2 regions of the Exiguobacterium sp. s138 genome follow, and region 2 is predicted to be linked to the other one. Evidence: riboswitches for the same ligand, from Rfam matches in the RefSeq annotation. Region 2 holds a riboswitch; the other holds the start of a gene.
The links. Region 2 has a riboswitch for S-adenosylmethionine ahead of KNP91_RS11065 (amino acid permease). Riboswitches for the same ligand answer to the same signal wherever they lie in the genome.

Region 1: another riboswitch for S-adenosylmethionine. It lies ahead of KNP91_RS08815 (methionine ABC transporter ATP-binding protein); the one in region 2 lies ahead of KNP91_RS11065 (amino acid permease).

The regions. Positions count from the first base shown of each region.
Region 1 covers NZ_JACSMW010000003.1:300,963-309,008, reverse strand. The annotation lists gene KNP91_RS08830 (CAP domain-containing protein) at 1-550, shown strand, start outside; gene KNP91_RS08825 (MetQ/NlpA family ABC transporter substrate-binding protein) at 836-1,651, opposite strand; gene KNP91_RS08820 (methionine ABC transporter permease) at 1,686-2,351, opposite strand; gene KNP91_RS08815 (methionine ABC transporter ATP-binding protein) at 2,341-3,354, opposite strand; SAM riboswitch class I at 3,438-3,541, opposite strand; gene KNP91_RS08810 (aminotransferase class I/II-fold pyridoxal phosphate-dependent enzyme) at 3,604-4,791, opposite strand; gene KNP91_RS08805 (alpha-glucosidase) at 4,955-6,565, shown strand; gene KNP91_RS08800 (MBL fold metallo-hydrolase) at 6,664-7,392, opposite strand; gene KNP91_RS08795 (SMP-30/gluconolactonase/LRE family protein) at 7,495-8,046, opposite strand, start outside.
Region 2 covers NZ_JACSMW010000004.1:180,826-188,871, reverse strand. The annotation lists gene KNP91_RS11075 (ketopantoate reductase family protein) at 1-27, shown strand, start outside; gene KNP91_RS11070 (polysaccharide pyruvyl transferase family protein) at 227-1,645, shown strand; SAM riboswitch class I at 1,754-1,855, shown strand; gene KNP91_RS11065 (amino acid permease) at 1,936-3,336, shown strand; gene mmuM (homocysteine S-methyltransferase) at 3,311-4,243, shown strand; gene KNP91_RS11055 (MarR family winged helix-turn-helix transcriptional regulator) at 4,334-4,756, opposite strand; gene KNP91_RS11050 (CBS domain-containing protein) at 4,956-5,411, shown strand; gene KNP91_RS11045 (MFS transporter) at 5,427-6,665, shown strand; gene KNP91_RS11040 (DUF1801 domain-containing protein) at 6,736-7,158, opposite strand; gene KNP91_RS11035 (WapI family immunity protein) at 7,255-7,611, shown strand; gene KNP91_RS11030 (ArgE/DapE family deacylase) at 7,769-8,046, opposite strand, start outside.

The DNA.
Region 1 (8,046 bases), on a different contig from region 2:
CTATTTGCTGAATCTCGATCATGCCGCCGTCTATGAAAAGAATGACCGGTACGTGACGTATTTCTTTGATCAGCACGACGGCGATAAAGTCAAAGCGACACTCGCGATCCCAAAAGAAGTCGAAGCGAAGAAAAGCGGATTTTACGGCAAGGCGTCCACTGCCTTGCGAACGACAGATGAGAAGCTGATGTTGCGTCTGATGAACTGGGACCGGGCCGATTATAAGCTCGGAGCGCTGACACCGTACAGTCCCTTAAAACCGGTCACGCGGGCACACAGCGAAAACATGGCGAAGAATAATTTCTTCTCTCATACCGATCCGGAAGGACGTAACCCGTTTGCTCGAATGAAAGAAAACGGGATCCGCTTCTCGGCAGCCGGAGAAAATCTGTCGATGGGCTATCCGAATGTCTTTGCAGCGCACTGGGGCTTGATGAACTCCAAAGGACACCGTGATAACATCATGAACAAGACCTTCGAACAGGCGGATACCGGTGTCGCGTTCCGTGACAATGCACCGTACTTTACGATTAATTTCCGGACGCCCTGAAGTAACATTTAAAACGAAAATATACGTATCACCCCGATTTCGCGAAAGAGAAATTGGGGTTCTTTTGTGTGAATCAATCTGTAGATGGATGACGCACCATCTAGATTTGAATCCTATCTTTAAAAATGAGAGCGGGCTTTTGATTGACGAAGCCTTGTCTTCTCAAAGCGTCATCATTCAATGGAAAACCCCTGAAACCGTTCCACCTCCTTTTTGTAAGGGGAGGCAGCTGTTTCAGGGGTTTTATATCATCTTTAGATGAACTAATAGACAAAAAGAGTTATGTCAGTTTGCCCACTCGGGTTTACTGAAGCCTTTAAAGGACTTTTCGATGACAGCGTTAAAGTCATCCGATTTGACGACAGCCGTTAAGTCTTTCGCCAGTTGTTTATCTGCATTAGAAGTTTTGATGGCGACCAGGTTGCGGTACTGCTCATCCATTTTTTCGAGTGCCAGTGCATCGAGTAAATCAAATTTCGCAGCTAACGCAAAGTTTCCCGGAACGGCAGAGATATCGACACTGTCAATGGCACGCGGCAGTTGAGCGGCCTCGAGGGGTTTGATGACAAGTTTCTTCGGATTCTTTGCGATATCTTTTTCAGAGACCGTCAACGGGTCCGCGTCGGCTTTGAGTTCAATCCAACCTTGTTCAGCCAACAGATTCAGTGCCCGGGCCTGGTTCGTCGGATCGTTTGGTGTCGCGACTTCCGCTCCCGTCTTGACGTCATCAAGCGACTTGTAGGATTTGCTGTATAGTCCCATCGGTGCCGTCGGGACGGTAATCAGTCCTTTAAGATCGAGGTTCTTTTCCTTCGCAAACGTCTTCAGATAAATCGAATGCTGGAACAGGTTGGCATCGATATCACCACTGCCAAGCGCAATGTTCGGTTGAATATAATCCCCGAACTCGACGATTTCAACGTCGTATCCTTTCTTTTCAAGACCGGGCTGGATCGCTTCTTTGACCATATCGCTGTAAGGACCGCTTGTCGCTCCGATCTTGATCGACTTGTTCTCTTCTTTGGCGCTGCCGTCACCGCAACCGGCAAGAATTCCGGCTCCGAGTAGTCCTGTTGCTAAAAAGGCATAACGTTTTTTCATATTCATTCTCTCCCTTACGATTCTCTATGTGTGGTTAACGTTTATCAGCACGACGGGCCAGAACATTGCCGAGCCCCTGAATACTTTGAACAATGATGACGAGGACGACGATCGTCACGATCATGACGACATTATCGTACCGGTAATAGCCGAAGCGGATGGCAAGGTCACCAACGCCACCGCCACCGACGATACCAGCCATTGCGGAAAAACCGATCAGGCTGATCGTCGTCAAGGTCACGGCTTGAATGATCCCGGGAAGAGCTTCCGGTAACAGGGCACTGATGATGATCCGGACCGGCGTAGCCCCGCACGCTTCCGCTGCTTCAATCAATCCCGGGGGAATCTCCCGGAGTGATGTCTCGACCAGCCGGGCGAGAAACGGAATCGCAGCAACACTCAGGCTGACGGAAGCGGCTGTTGGTCCGATTGTATTATCCAGTAACAGTTGGGTCAGCGGAATTAAGGCGACGAGCAGGATGATGAACGGCAACGAACGGACGATATTGACGAAAAAGTCCAAGATGCTGCGAACGACGACGTTTTGGAAAAACAGTCCCCGGTCCGTGATGAACAGTAAAATCCCGAGTGGAATCCCGACGACGAGCGCAAAACCGAGGGAAATCCCGACCATCAACGCCGTCTCCGCTAAAGCTTTCGCAAGATCCGGTAACATGATTTCAACTCGTTCAAGCCACATCCTGGATCACCTCAAGCGTGTGGAGTTGTTCTTCGAGCCATGTCAGAGCCCGGTTCACATGAAGCGTCGGACCTGTCAAGCTGACGATCAGGACTCCGAAGGCAACGTTTTGAATATAATCGACCTTTCCGTGGAGGATGCTGACGGAAATATCAAACTGTTTGATCGCTTCTGACAGCGTGCTCTCACCGGTCTTTTCTCCCGTGAATTGCAGACGGATGATTTTGCCGGGTGTTGTCCGGAGTATCCGTTCCGGCAATTCGATTTGGAGTGCCGTGTCGACGTAATGTTTTGTGACGTCATGGGTCGGCTGACTAAATATGTCGTAGGTGTTCGCAACTTCGACGACTTCACCTTGCGCCATGACGGCAACGCGGTGGCAGATTTGTTTGACGACATCGATTTCATGGGTGATCAGGATGATCGTCAAGCCAAGCCGTTCATTCAAGTCCTTCAGCAAATCCAGGATTTGCAGTGTCGTGACTGGATCGAGAGCGGACGTGGCTTCGTCACATAACAGGACGCTCGGATTATTCGCAAGGGCGCGGGCAATCCCGACCCGTTGTTTTTGTCCGCCACTGAGTTGACTTGGGAAGTTCGTCTCAAATCCTTCAAGTCCGACTAGCGTGACAAGTTCTTTAATTCGGCTTGGGAACTCACTGCGTTTGACGCCGGCTGCTTTTAAGGCAAATCCGATGTTGTCGGAAACGTTCCGCGATTGAATCAATTGGAAATGTTGAAAGATCATTCCGATCTTCAGGCGCAACTCTCTTAGGCTGCCTTTGGATAAATCGGACAGTTTGACACCTGATACTTTGACCGTTCCTTGGGTCGGTGTTTCGAGTCCGTTGATCAAGCGCAGCAACGTACTTTTTCCGGCACCGGATTCACCGATGATGCCAAAAATTTCTCCTTGCTGAATCGTTAAGTTGACGTCACGCAGGGCGAAAATCGGTGTCCGGTCACGTACGAACCGTTTGGTGATGCCTTTGAATTCAATCATCTGCTGTTTCCTCCCTATACAAAAAAATCGCCTTTTTCCAGTTAAGAGCAACCAGAAAAAAGCGACGAAGTGTAAGATTTCGTAACTTATCTCTCAGAATGAAACATTCTGTAGGATGTGGCACCGTTCCTTAAAGGTGGTTGCCGGACGTCGTTGGGCCTAATCCCTCGGTCGCTCTCGATAAGTAGATATGCTGTTGGGACTTACTGTAACGGAAATCATTCCCATTTGTCAAACATTTTTTCGGAATTATTCCGCAACTGTTTGTTGAAACAGATTCAACTGACCGATCCGTTCGGCAGCTTCGACCAATCGTTCGGCGTCGGCAATCAGGCTGATCCGGACGTAGCCTTCACCGTATTCACCAAAGAAATGTCCCGGTGTGACAGCGACGTGTGCTTCGTCGAGCAGATGGTCGGTAAAGCTTTGCGACGTAAAGCCGGACGGGACCGGCAACCAAACGAAGAACGAACCACCCGGGACCGGTCCTTCCCATCCAATCTCCTGTAATTTACCGAATAAGGCATCACGACGCGCTTCATACAGGGCACTGAGTTCGCGGACACACGTCTGATCGCTTGAGAGGGCAACCGTCGCCGCATGCTGGATCGGTGTGAAGGCACTGACGTATAAGTGTTCCTGGTACGTCTCGATACTTGAGATGACGGACGGGTTACCAATCGCGAAGGCAATCCGGAAACCGGACATATTAAAGCGTTTCGATAACGAAAACAGTTCGATTCCGACATTTTTTGCGCCTTCCGTCTGGAGGAAGCTTCGGGTCGGACCGTCAAAGCTGATGCCGCCGTACGCCAGGTCATGGACGACGCAGATGTCGTTCGCGTCAGCGAAGGCGACGGTCTGTTCAAAAGCTTCCGCCGTCGCGGTCGCACCAGTCGGATTACTCGGATAGTTGAGGAACAGCATCCGAGCCCGTTCGACGTCCGTCGTATCGAGCAGCGTGTAGTCGGGTAAAAAGGCATTTTCCGCAAGGAGCGGCAAGGTAATCGGGTAAGCTCCGGCAAGGGCCGCACCGGACAGGTAGTCGGGGTAGCCGGGATCCGGAACGATGACGCCTTCGCCCGGATTGACGATCGTTTGCGGTAACGCGACGATGCCCGCTTTACTTCCGAGCAGAATGGCGACTTCGGAAGCCGGATCAATCGTTACACCAAACTCCGTCTGATAAAAGTCAGCAACGGCCTGTTTGAGGAAATCATGGCCGCGAAACGGCGGATACTGGAGATTCGCCGCGTCATTAATCGCCTCTTTTAAGGCATCTAGAATATGTACAGGTGTCGTCTGATCCGGTGTTCCTTGACCAAGCGTGATGACATCGTGGCCGGCGGCTTTGACGGAACCAATTCGCTGGGCAAGCTCAGCGAAGACCGGAGCGGGTAACCGATCAATCGCGATCGATGGGGCAAAATGTTTCATTTGTCTTCCTCCTTGTTGGGTATTGTCGTCAAGGATAACGAATTTTCAGAAAAAATAAAAGAGTTTTTTAATAACTGCTGATAATTGGTAAAAAGAACCGATAGCTTTCGTGTTTTTGATACACTGAACTAGAAGACGATTGAATCACAAAGGAGCTGATGGGATGAATCGAGCCTGGTGGAAAGAAGCCGTTGTCTATCAAGTGTATTGGCGCAGTTTTAAGGATTCGGATGGAGATGGAATGGGCGATTTACGCGGGGTGATGGAAAAGTTGGATTACATCGCGTCGCTTGGTGTCGATGTCATCTGGTTAAATCCCTGTTATACATCACCGGATGTCGACAATGGCTACGATATTTCCGACTACTATACCATCATGAAAAAGGCGGGAACGATGTCCGACCTGGAAGCATTGATTACAGCAGCGCATGAACGGGGGCTGAAATTGATTCTTGATTTAGTCGTCAATCATACGAGTGATCAACATGCGTGGTTTAAGGAATCCCGCAGCAGTCGGACGAACGAGAAGGCCGATTGGTACATTTGGCAGGACGGAGTCAAAGGAACACCGCCGAACAATTGGCGCTCCTATTTCGCACCGAGTCCCTGGACGTGGGATGAGACGCGCGAACAGTATTATTTCCATTCGTTTGCGTCCGAACAGCCGGACTTGAACTGGGAACAACCGGCTGTACGGGAAGCTGTTTATTCGATGATGCACTGGTGGGCCGACAAGGGAATCGACGGCTTCCGGATGGATGTCATCAATCTGATCAAGAAACGGGCGACGTACGATGATGTCGCGGATCCTTTGGATTTATCGTACTTAGGGAATCAGCCGGGCATTCACGAGTTGTTGCAGGAGATGCACCGGGAAGTGTTGGCGGGGACGGACCTCTTTACCGTCGGTGAAATTCCGTTCGTCGGACCGGAAGACGGATTGCTGTATGTCGGCGAAGAACGAGATGAGTTGCGAACCTTGTTTCACTTTGAAGTCGCGGACGACATGGAGACGATGGATTTACCGCGCTTCAAACAAATCCAGAAGCGCTGGTACGAAGCGCTTTATCCGAGCGGAGTCGCGTCACAGTTTTTGAATAACCATGACCACACCCGTCAGGTGACCCGGTTCGGAAGCGAACGGTATCGTGTCGAAAGTGCCAAGCTACTGGGCTTGATGCTTCATACGTTACCGGGCATCCCGTATATTTATCAAGGGGAAGAAATCGGCATGACCGGCATTCGTTTTTCGGACCCGGAGTCCTATCAGGACGTGGCGTTTCGGAATCAATACGCCGAGCGGATTGCGGCCGGCGAATCGCCCGGAACGGTCCTGTCGTCGATGCAGTTACGGGCACGTGACAACTCACGGACACCGATGCAGTGGAATACGGGCAAAGCAGCCGGATTTACCATAGGGACACCATGGATGGCGGTCAATCCGAACTACCGTGAAATCAATGTCGAAGCGGCGGAACAGGATCCGAATTCCGTGCTGGCATTTTACCGAAAATTAATCGATTTACGAAAGACCCATCCGGTCATGGTTTACGGCATCTATCGTGATTTAGCCATTCAAGATCCGTACCTGTATGTTTATGAGCGAGTCCTTGACGGGGTAACATGGCGGGTGGTGTTAAACGTCCATGATGAACCGGTTACGACGACGTTCGGCTTACCGGAAGAGCAGCTGATTCTGACGAATTATGATACGGCTGACATCAATCGATTAGCACCGTACGAAGCCCGGTTGTACCAATACGAAATGCCGTAAACGGCGGGAACAGTCAACAGAAAAAATCCGGACAGCTTCTACTCTTCATCAAGGAATGAGGAGCAGGAAGGTGTCCGGATTTTTTGTCCGGCTGATGCTTACGCATAACCATTTCGTTTTTTCGAGGATAAGACCTGTTCGAACCGATTGACTGCCTGGCGCATGTCAAAGCTCGGAGCGACGACGAGCGGTCCGTGACCGACTGCCAGGACGTCCGGTGTCAATTCCGTCAACTGATGTGCCGATTGGAGGGCGACTTCCTTATCCCAGGTCGCAAGTGACGGGAAGGGGAACTGCCAACGCGTGTCCCCCGAAACCGCCAGACCACCCTGAGTTTGGAAAGCGTCACCGGCAATCAACGTCCGACTACCTTCATGCCACAGGGAGATGGAACCCGGTGTGTGTCCCGGAGAAGCAATGACACTTAAACTGCCGATCTGTTGACCGCTTTCGAGCAACCGGTCCGGACGGGTTTTGATGTTTTTTGGAATGCCGCCTTTCAGCGGTGTCGTCTCGCCTTCGCGCAACGACTCATCCCCGCTGAGGAGAGCCGCATCCCGGTAACTGATCGAGACTTCGGCAAGCGGGAAAGCACTTGCTAAAAAATCAAGGGATCCGACGTGATCGGCATGTGCATGAGTCAGGATGATGGACTGTAACGGTTTGTCAAACGACTTGATGACGGAATAAATCGCTTTGGCATTCAGTGAAATCCCCGTATCAATCAGGGTGAGGCTGTCCGCTTCTTCAAATAAGTAACAGTTGACCGGGAAGAAGGACGGCGTTGTTTGCAGTTGATGAAGTCGTTCGATCGTCGAAATGTGCATCCGATTACACTCCCTCGTCATAATATACACTTCTGTTTTAGTATCGCCTGTTTTAGTACAGACGTCTACAAAAAAACTCCCTCTCGTGAGGGAGCAAATGTGTTAATACGTCACTTCGAAAACGGCTCCGGCATGTTCGGAATCGTCCCCGTCTGCTGCTGTCGTGACCAGTAGACGGTCTTCGTACAGAATCGGACAAGTCGGGTTCGAAACCGGGAAATCAATCTGGGCGAGTTTTTCACCGGTTTCAAGATTCCAGCGTGTTAAGCATGATCCGGCATAATGGGCGATGAAGACATGACCTTCCGTGTCTTTGGTCATACCATCCGGGAAACCGTCTTCGTCCTCTAAGTCGATGGCCACCCGGCGGTTTGTCAACGGTTGATCAGCAGCATAGTCGAAGGCATAGACTTTTTTCGTCGGCGTATCGATGTGATAGAGTGTCTTACCGTCCTCGGACCAAACGAGTCCGTTCGAGTTCGTTAAGTTTTCGAGGAGGACATCGACGGAACCGTCATGACGCAGACGATAGAGGGAAGCGGTCTCGCCGTCCTCTTCATTGATACTTCCGGCCACATACTGACCCGATGGATCAAGTTTCCCGTCATTCATCCGGTCGGAGTCAGGAAGCGTCAATTGGGTTTCCAGTGAGAG
Region 2 (8,046 bases):
TATCGTATGTCGAGAAAAGATGTTTAACTAGTTGTTATATAGGGAACATTTGTTAGGTTGTATTGAGCCTATATTTTTCATAATCCACAATAATGTGTAATTTTCAGCTATTCGTTGACTTGCTGAATTGCATTCAACTATCCTTGAAAAGACAAGATGGTTAAAAAAGCAAAATATATTTTATATTTTTTAAATGAAAACAGAAGTGAGAGGGGAATTATTTTACATGAAACGTATTATTATCCGTGCGGGTATGACACCGTTTGAACAGTTCGACGCAGAATATTTGATGAAGCATAACTCAATCGGAGGGAACGTCGGAAACCTGATTTATCAATACAGTATTTTCCGCACCTTGATGACAGAGGGCACGACGATCACACCGGATTACTACTACTATGAAGAAGAGCGTGCAGATGAAATCAATGCGAACTTCGATTTATATGTCATTCCACTCGCTGATGCATTCCGTAAAGAATTCGTCCCGACACTTCGTAAATATACAAAATTGATTAAAAAACTAAAGATTCCGGTCGTCGTCATCGGTGTCGGTTTACGCGCACCGTTTGAAGCGAATTTAAACGACGGTTTCTCATTTGATGAAGACGTTAAAGCGTTTGTCAGCGCAGTTCTTGAGCGCTCAAGCATGCTTGGACTTCGCGGCGAAATCACATCAAAATATTTGACGCGTCTTGGTTTCCGCGAAGGAATCGATCACAAAGTCATCGGTTGCCCATCGATGTATGCGTTTGGTCGTGATTTGAAAATTCGTGAAACGAATATCACAAAAGATTCAATGATCGGTGTCAACTCGTCACGTCTTGCACCGCAAAACGTCCTTAACTTCATCACACGCGGAATGGAAGAGTACCCGAACCATTACTTCATCCCGCAATGGATGAAAGAGTTACGCTTGACGTACACAGGGACACATCCGATTGCTGACTTATCGGTCACGAACTATCCGGTCAAGATGTCGGATCCGACTTACATGAACGACCGTGTCCGTTTCTTCCTGAACGCACAGACATGGATCGACTTCTTGAAAGAAGCTGACTTCAGCTTCGGAGCACGTCTTCACGGTAACATCACGGCAACACTTGCCGGAACACCAAGTATCCTGATTCCGAAAGATGCACGGATGCGTGAATTAACGGATTATCACCAATTGACACACATCTGGGCAAATGACATCACGGACAGCACACGCTTGTCGGATGTGATTGAGTCGGCGGACTTCCAAAGCCCGACACGTGTTCAGGCACGTAACTTCGACAACTTCGTTGATTTCTTGAACACAAATGATTTAGAGCACATCTATAAAGAAACGAACTATCCGGAGAACGTTCCGTTTGATCGCGAAATGGCAAAAGCAGAGTTGCTCCCGGTCGTTAAACCGATCACAGGAATCAGCATCGAAGAAGCTGTTTCACGTTTTGAATCATACTTCCCAGCCGAAGAGCAAAAAATCGTGGCTGCTCAAAAACGCGATAAAGCAAAAATGGCTGAAAAAGATAAGAAAATCAAGTCACTTCAAGGCAAGTTGAACAATCAAACAAAAGAAATGAAGCATCAACAAGGCACATTGAACCGGAAAGCGGTTCGAATGGCATTGAAGACTGCCGATTTGTTTGCGAAAAAATAAGCGACAGACGTCTTATACCAATTTGGTGTAAGACGTTTTTTTGTATGATAAATTCTGAATTGTGTTGACAATATCAGAACGGGGTTGGTACTGTTATGAAAAATTACATTCTTATCCAGAGAGGTGGAGGGACTGGCCCTTTGAAGCCTCAGCAACAGGTCGAAAGATACTGTGCTAATTCCTGCGGGTGCCGTACCCGATCGATAAGCTTCTTTTTATTGTCGACCGACGCACCCATGTATGTGGGTGCGTTTTTTATTTTATGAGAGAAAGAGGAGTGTGGAGGAGCAATGAAAGAAGGAACGTTTCGTCGGAAAATGGAATCCCGGCATATCGTCATGCTGTCACTTGGCGGTGTCATCGGGACGGGATTATTTTTAAGTACAGGGTATACGCTGGAGCAGGCAGGGCGTGTCGGCACGATTTTATCGTACCTGGTCGGAGCGCTTGCCGTATATCTCGTCATGCTCTGTTTAGGAGAGTTGAGCGTACATATGCCGGAAACCGGTGCCTTTCACAGTTACGCGACAAAATATCTTGGGTCCGGAACAGGTTATACCGTCGCCTGGCTCTACTGGCTGACTTGGACGGTTGCGCTCGGTTCAGAGTTTACGGCGGCCGGTTTATTGATGCAACGCTGGTTTCCGGACGTTCCGGTCTGGCTGTTCAGCACGTTATTCGTTGTCATGATTTTAGGGATTAACGTCTTGACGGTTCGATTGTTCGCAGAAGTCGAATTTTGGTTTTCCGCCGTCAAGGTGCTGACGATTTTAGTGTTCATCGTCTTAGGGACAGCGGCAATCGTCGGATTTTTACCGCTTGCCGAGGGATCTCAGGCTCCGATGCTTGCTCCTTTGACGGAGGGTGGACTGTTTCCACACGGAGCATTCGCCATCTTGATGACCATGCTCGCGGTCAACTTTGCCTATTCCGGAACAGAGTTGATCGGGATTGCGGCAGGTGAAGCCGTTGATCCGAAACGAACGGTGCCGCTGGCCATTCGAACGACTGTCTTCCGGCTCGTGCTATTTTTTGTCGGAACGATCATTGTGCTCGCGATTCTGTTACCGAATGACTCAAAAGGAGTGCTCGAAAGTCCGTTCGTTGCCGTGTTCGAACGGATCGGTCTCCCGTTTGCAGCAGACATCATGAACTTCGTCATCCTGACAGCGATTTTATCGGCAGCGAACTCCGGTCTGTACGCCGCATCACGGATGCTTTGGTCTTTATCCGATCAACGGATGATTACGCCGTACTTTTCTAAATTAAATGCGAGCGGAGTACCGACACGTGCCGTTCTCTTCAGTATGCTCGGTGGTCTGCTTGCCCTGTTCTCCAGCGTCTATGCACCGGGTTCCGTCTACATTGCGCTTGTCTCGATCTCGGGACTGGCAGTCGTCGTTGTCTGGATGAGTATCAGCGCCTCACAGTTCATGTTCCGCAAGCGCTATCTGCAAGAGGGGCATGATCTAAACGATTTGGTTTACCGGACGCCCTGGTATCCGTTTGTACCGATTCTGTCGTTTTTAATGTGTTTGGCTTCATTGATCGGAATCGCCTTTGATCCGACGCAACGGGTCGCCCTCTATTTCGGGGTTCCGTTTATCGCGGTCTGTTACATCGTTCATCATCTGACAAAAACATCATGGAAACGGAGTGTGGAAGATGTCAAAGAACAACAATCCAGTTGAACAACTGTTAAAAGAAAAACCCTATATTTTATTGGACGGAGCACTGGCGACGGAACTTGAACGCCATGGGAGAAATCTCGATGATCCGCTTTGGTCGGCCCGGGTACTGCTTGAAGAACCGGAACAGATTCACCGCGTCCATGCGGATTATTTTAAAATCGGGGCGGATTGCGCCATCACGTCCAGCTACCAAGCGAGTGTCGCCGGCTTCAGCAGCCGGGGGATTAAAGAAGAGGAAGCGATCGAGCTGATGAAACAAACGGTCTATCTGGCACAGCAGGCACGTGCGGAAACCGGACCGGCAGCGGATCACGCTTTGATTGCGGGATCGATTGGTCCTTATGGTGCCTATCTCTCGGACGGATCCGAATACATCGGTCATTACGGAGTCGACGATGCGCAACTTGAAGCTTTCCACCGTCCTCGTCTGGAAGCGTTAATCGCGGCAGGGGCGGACGTGTTGGCATTTGAGACGATTCCCTCCTTGCAGGAAGCGAAAATGCTGTTCCGGCTGCTCGAGGAGTTTCCGGAACAATCGGCCTGGCTTGCCTTTTCCCTGCGTGACGCAACACACATCAGTGAAGGAACACCGTTGAGTGAATGTATCGAAGCGTTAGGAGATCATCCGCAACTGGCGGCGATCGGCGCGAACTGTTTTCCGGCATCGATTGCGACAGAGTTCATCACGACATTAAAACAACTGACGGATGTCCCGATTATCGTCTATCCGAATTCCGGTGAGCAGTATGATCCGGTCAGCAAGACCTGGTCCGGTGAAACAGTGTGTACAGCGTTTGAAGACATTGCTCCGGAATGGTATGCCGCAGGTGCCCGGTTAATCGGCGGATGTTGTCGGACGACACCGGAGCAGATTGAGCGGATTCAGCAAAAGGTGACAATCGGTTAACCGGAAGTCGTATCTAATGAAGGACAAAAAAAGAGAGCGGAATTTTGCATCCGTCCTCTTTTTAGACTGATATTTCGTATTTTCAGAAACTCACCGTTCCCGTAACGCTTGGTTGAACTGTTTCAGCAACCGACCGAACGATTCGGCATCTTCATCCGGCCAGTCATGTAATAACCGTTCGATGCTTGTTAAACGGGCTGTCCGGTAAATTTCGAGCTCTTGTTGACCGTAATCTGTGATGTTGTAAAAGAAGGCCCGGCCGTCTGTCGGGTCTTTTATTTTTTCGACTAATTTTTTCTGATCGAGCGCAGCAGCTTGCCGGCTGACGGTCGAGACGTCAAGTTGTAACTCACGGGCAAGGGTTTTGACACCGACTTGGCCAGAATGTAATAACTGGCGCAAAAGCAGGTAGGAAGCACGGTCCAAGTTCCGATTATCCGCCGTTGCCGTCGTTAAACGGCGAATGAGAATCGCCAGTTCCAGTTCGATTGTTTCCAGGGATTGATTCGACATGTTGTCACCTCTCATTAGCATTCATTGCCCTCATCATTACGCACGAGCTGTCCTCTGTCAATCAAAGGCAGGCTTCTTGACAAGGTTATAGTTGTATTATACAATCATAAATGTTATTTAATTGTATCGTGAAACTTATTGTTATGAACTTATTTTAATTACATCTTTTAATTACAGCATCTGATGAAGGAGAATTCCGATGAAAGCTTATCAATCGATGAAAGAAACAGTCATTACCGTCAACGAACAGGATACGATCCGCACGGTGGTTGAACGTTTTATCACGTCCGGTATCAGTGGGGTTCCGGTCGTCAACGGAGAGCAGGAAGTCGTCGGCTATATCAGCGACGGCGATATCATGCGGGCCATCGGCAAACATAAAGACATCATTGTCGATACGTTTTTGTACGTCGATGTCATCAAAGGTGATGACGAAAATTACGAAGAACGGGTCCGTCACATCTTGACGCGACCGGTCATGGAGATGGCACGCCGGAAAGTCGTGACGGCTACGACAGAAACGGAAATGGAAGAAATTGCGGCGACACTCGGCGCAAAACGAATTAAAAAATTACCGATTCTCAAAGACGGAAAGCTCGTCGGAATCATCAGTCGCGGTGACGTCATCCGTCACTCCTTCAAACAGTTTATTTAAGAAAGAAGGATTTATATGGCTCTTGCTGAAAAAACAACAACACTTGCGCCTGAAACAGTCTTAGCGGAAAGTAAACACGGTTTGCTGCATCAACCGATTGCTGTTTGGGCCGTATTTTTTGCCAGTATCACGGCATTCATGGGAATGGGGCTCGTCAATCCGGTTTTACCGACGATTGCTGAAAACCTGGAAGCTTCCAAAAGTGAAGTCACACTCTTATTTACAAGCTATAACGCCGTCATGGCGTTTGCGATGCTGATCACCGGTGCGATTTCTTCGCGGATCGGTCAAAAAGGAACACTGATGCTCGGGATTGCCGTCATCGCTACGGTTGCCGGTTTTGCATCACAAGCCGACAGCATCTGGACACTCGTCGCGTTACGCGGTGGTTGGGGACTCGGGAATGCACTGTTCGTTGCAACAGCACTTGCAGCAATCGTCTCGCTGTCATCCGGCGGAACGGCGAAAGCAATCATCTTATATGAAGCAGCAGTCGGTCTCGGGATTTCAATCGGTCCACTGCTCGGCGGAACACTCGGTTCAATCACATGGCGCGCACCTTTCATGGGTGTTGCGACGATCATGGTCATCGCGTTCCTCGTCTTGTTATTCCTGATGCCGAAACCGGTCGCAACCGCAACACCGGCGAAAAAGATTTCGTTGATTGCGCCGTTCCAGGCCATGAAACACCGGTCTTTACTGACGCTCGGAATCGTCGCCGCCTTATATAACGTCGGATTCTTCACGATCATGGCCTATGCACCGTTCGTCATGAAATTACCGGCAAAAGGACTCGGTTTCGTCTTCCTCGGTTGGGGAATGTTGCTTGCGTTGACATCCGTGTTAACAGCACCAAAATTAAAACAATGGCTCGGCACAATTAAAGCAATGGTACTGATGCTTCTCCTGTTTGCTGTCTTGTTATTGTTAATGGGGATCTTTACGGAAACACCAGCTGTCGTCATCGTCTGTGTCATTCTTGCTGGGGCAGTTCTCGGGAATAACAACACCTTGATTACGACAGCCGTCATGGATGCAGCACCGGTCGAACGTTCGACAGCATCCGCTGCATACAGTTTCTTACGTTTTCTCGGGGCAGCCATCGCGCCATTCATGGCCGGTAAATTGGCTGAAATCTACAATGCTAACCTGCCGTTTTATGTCGGCAGTGCGTTCGTCTTACTGTCTGTTGTCATCATCGGGGTTAATCTCAAACATATTCGTCATATCGACACAGCAGATAGCGGGCATTAAATTGAAACAGTAAACGAAACGTCCTTTCTTTCGCCAAATCAGCGGAAGCAGGGACGTTTTTTTGGGGAGCTTAGTATTTCGGATAGGTTGTTTCGAGAAAAGCGACCGAATGGACAATTAGTTCTCTTAAGACAAGCAGGTCGACATCTGCTAATTTAGTGATAGAGATGCAGCTTTTACCGCTCGTGTGTTTGCCGAGGCGCGCGAGGTACTGGTCCCGCTCAATACCAGTCGCAAGATAAAGGCTGATATTCGTCTTGCGCGGCGAAAACCCGACGAGAAACGATTCGCCTTCGTGACCGGACGCATAATGGTAATGGTAATGTCCGCATCCGACGATGTTTTCTCCCCACATGACGGCCGGTTGCCCCGTCATTTCTTCGAAAATCTGGCGTAACTGTTCGCAGTCCGTTCGTTTCGTGACAGGTGTAATCTGACTTAAAAAGGCATCAACACTCTGATCTGTCGGCAACGTCTTTTGTGATGTACTCATCGGAAGTCTCCTTTCGTAAGAGGACAAACTATACTCGAGTTCGATATAAAACCATTCCCTGTCTGACAGGCATTCATTCAAAAAGAGGTGATTCTGTTGAAACATATCATCCCGTTTGCAGGATATAACGAAACGTTGGCGTGGCACATCACGGAAGTGAATCAAGCGTCGGCTGTATTAAAAATCGAAGTTTGGCATCAGGCTAAAAAAATTCATCAGATGACGTTGTCGTTTGAAGAGTATGACCGATTTGCCGGTGAGTTCCGGACGGTACACGAACGGTTTCCGGGAAGCGTTTCTTTTAAAAATAGTGAGTTTGTCTTTGAATTGATTTACGACCGGCTTGGGCACGTCCGGATTGAATGGAGCCTTTCCGGTGAATCGAAACACGTACTGCCGTCCGATCAAAGTTACATCGGACAAGCCCTTGCTTTGATTGGCGTCTATACTTAAAAAGGGGCTGACTCAAAAGTCAGTCTCTACAAACAAAAGGGTGGCAGATTCTAATTCTGCCGCCCTTTTTTCGTTTAAACAGAAATCACTGTTTCATGCACTTCCTACAGGAAAGGGCGTGAAAAGACGAGAGATTCCTTTTTGAGTCAGCCTCTTTTCAGACATATGTTTTCAGGGCAAGACGCTTACACAATTCGATTGTTTCCGCATATTCCGACAGCGGAATCGACTCATCGATTTGATGCGCCAACCGGAAATCGTGGAACGAAGCCACTGCAATCGGGAAGTTCCGGGCCGCCTGGCTGAACATGGCACCGTCTGTCCCGCCAGGAATCGCGACACGCTGCGTTGGCTGCTTCCGGATGGATTCCATCGTTTCCGCGACGATCTGTAAGAACGGATCGTCACGATCTGTTTCGCAGGAGGGAATGTCTT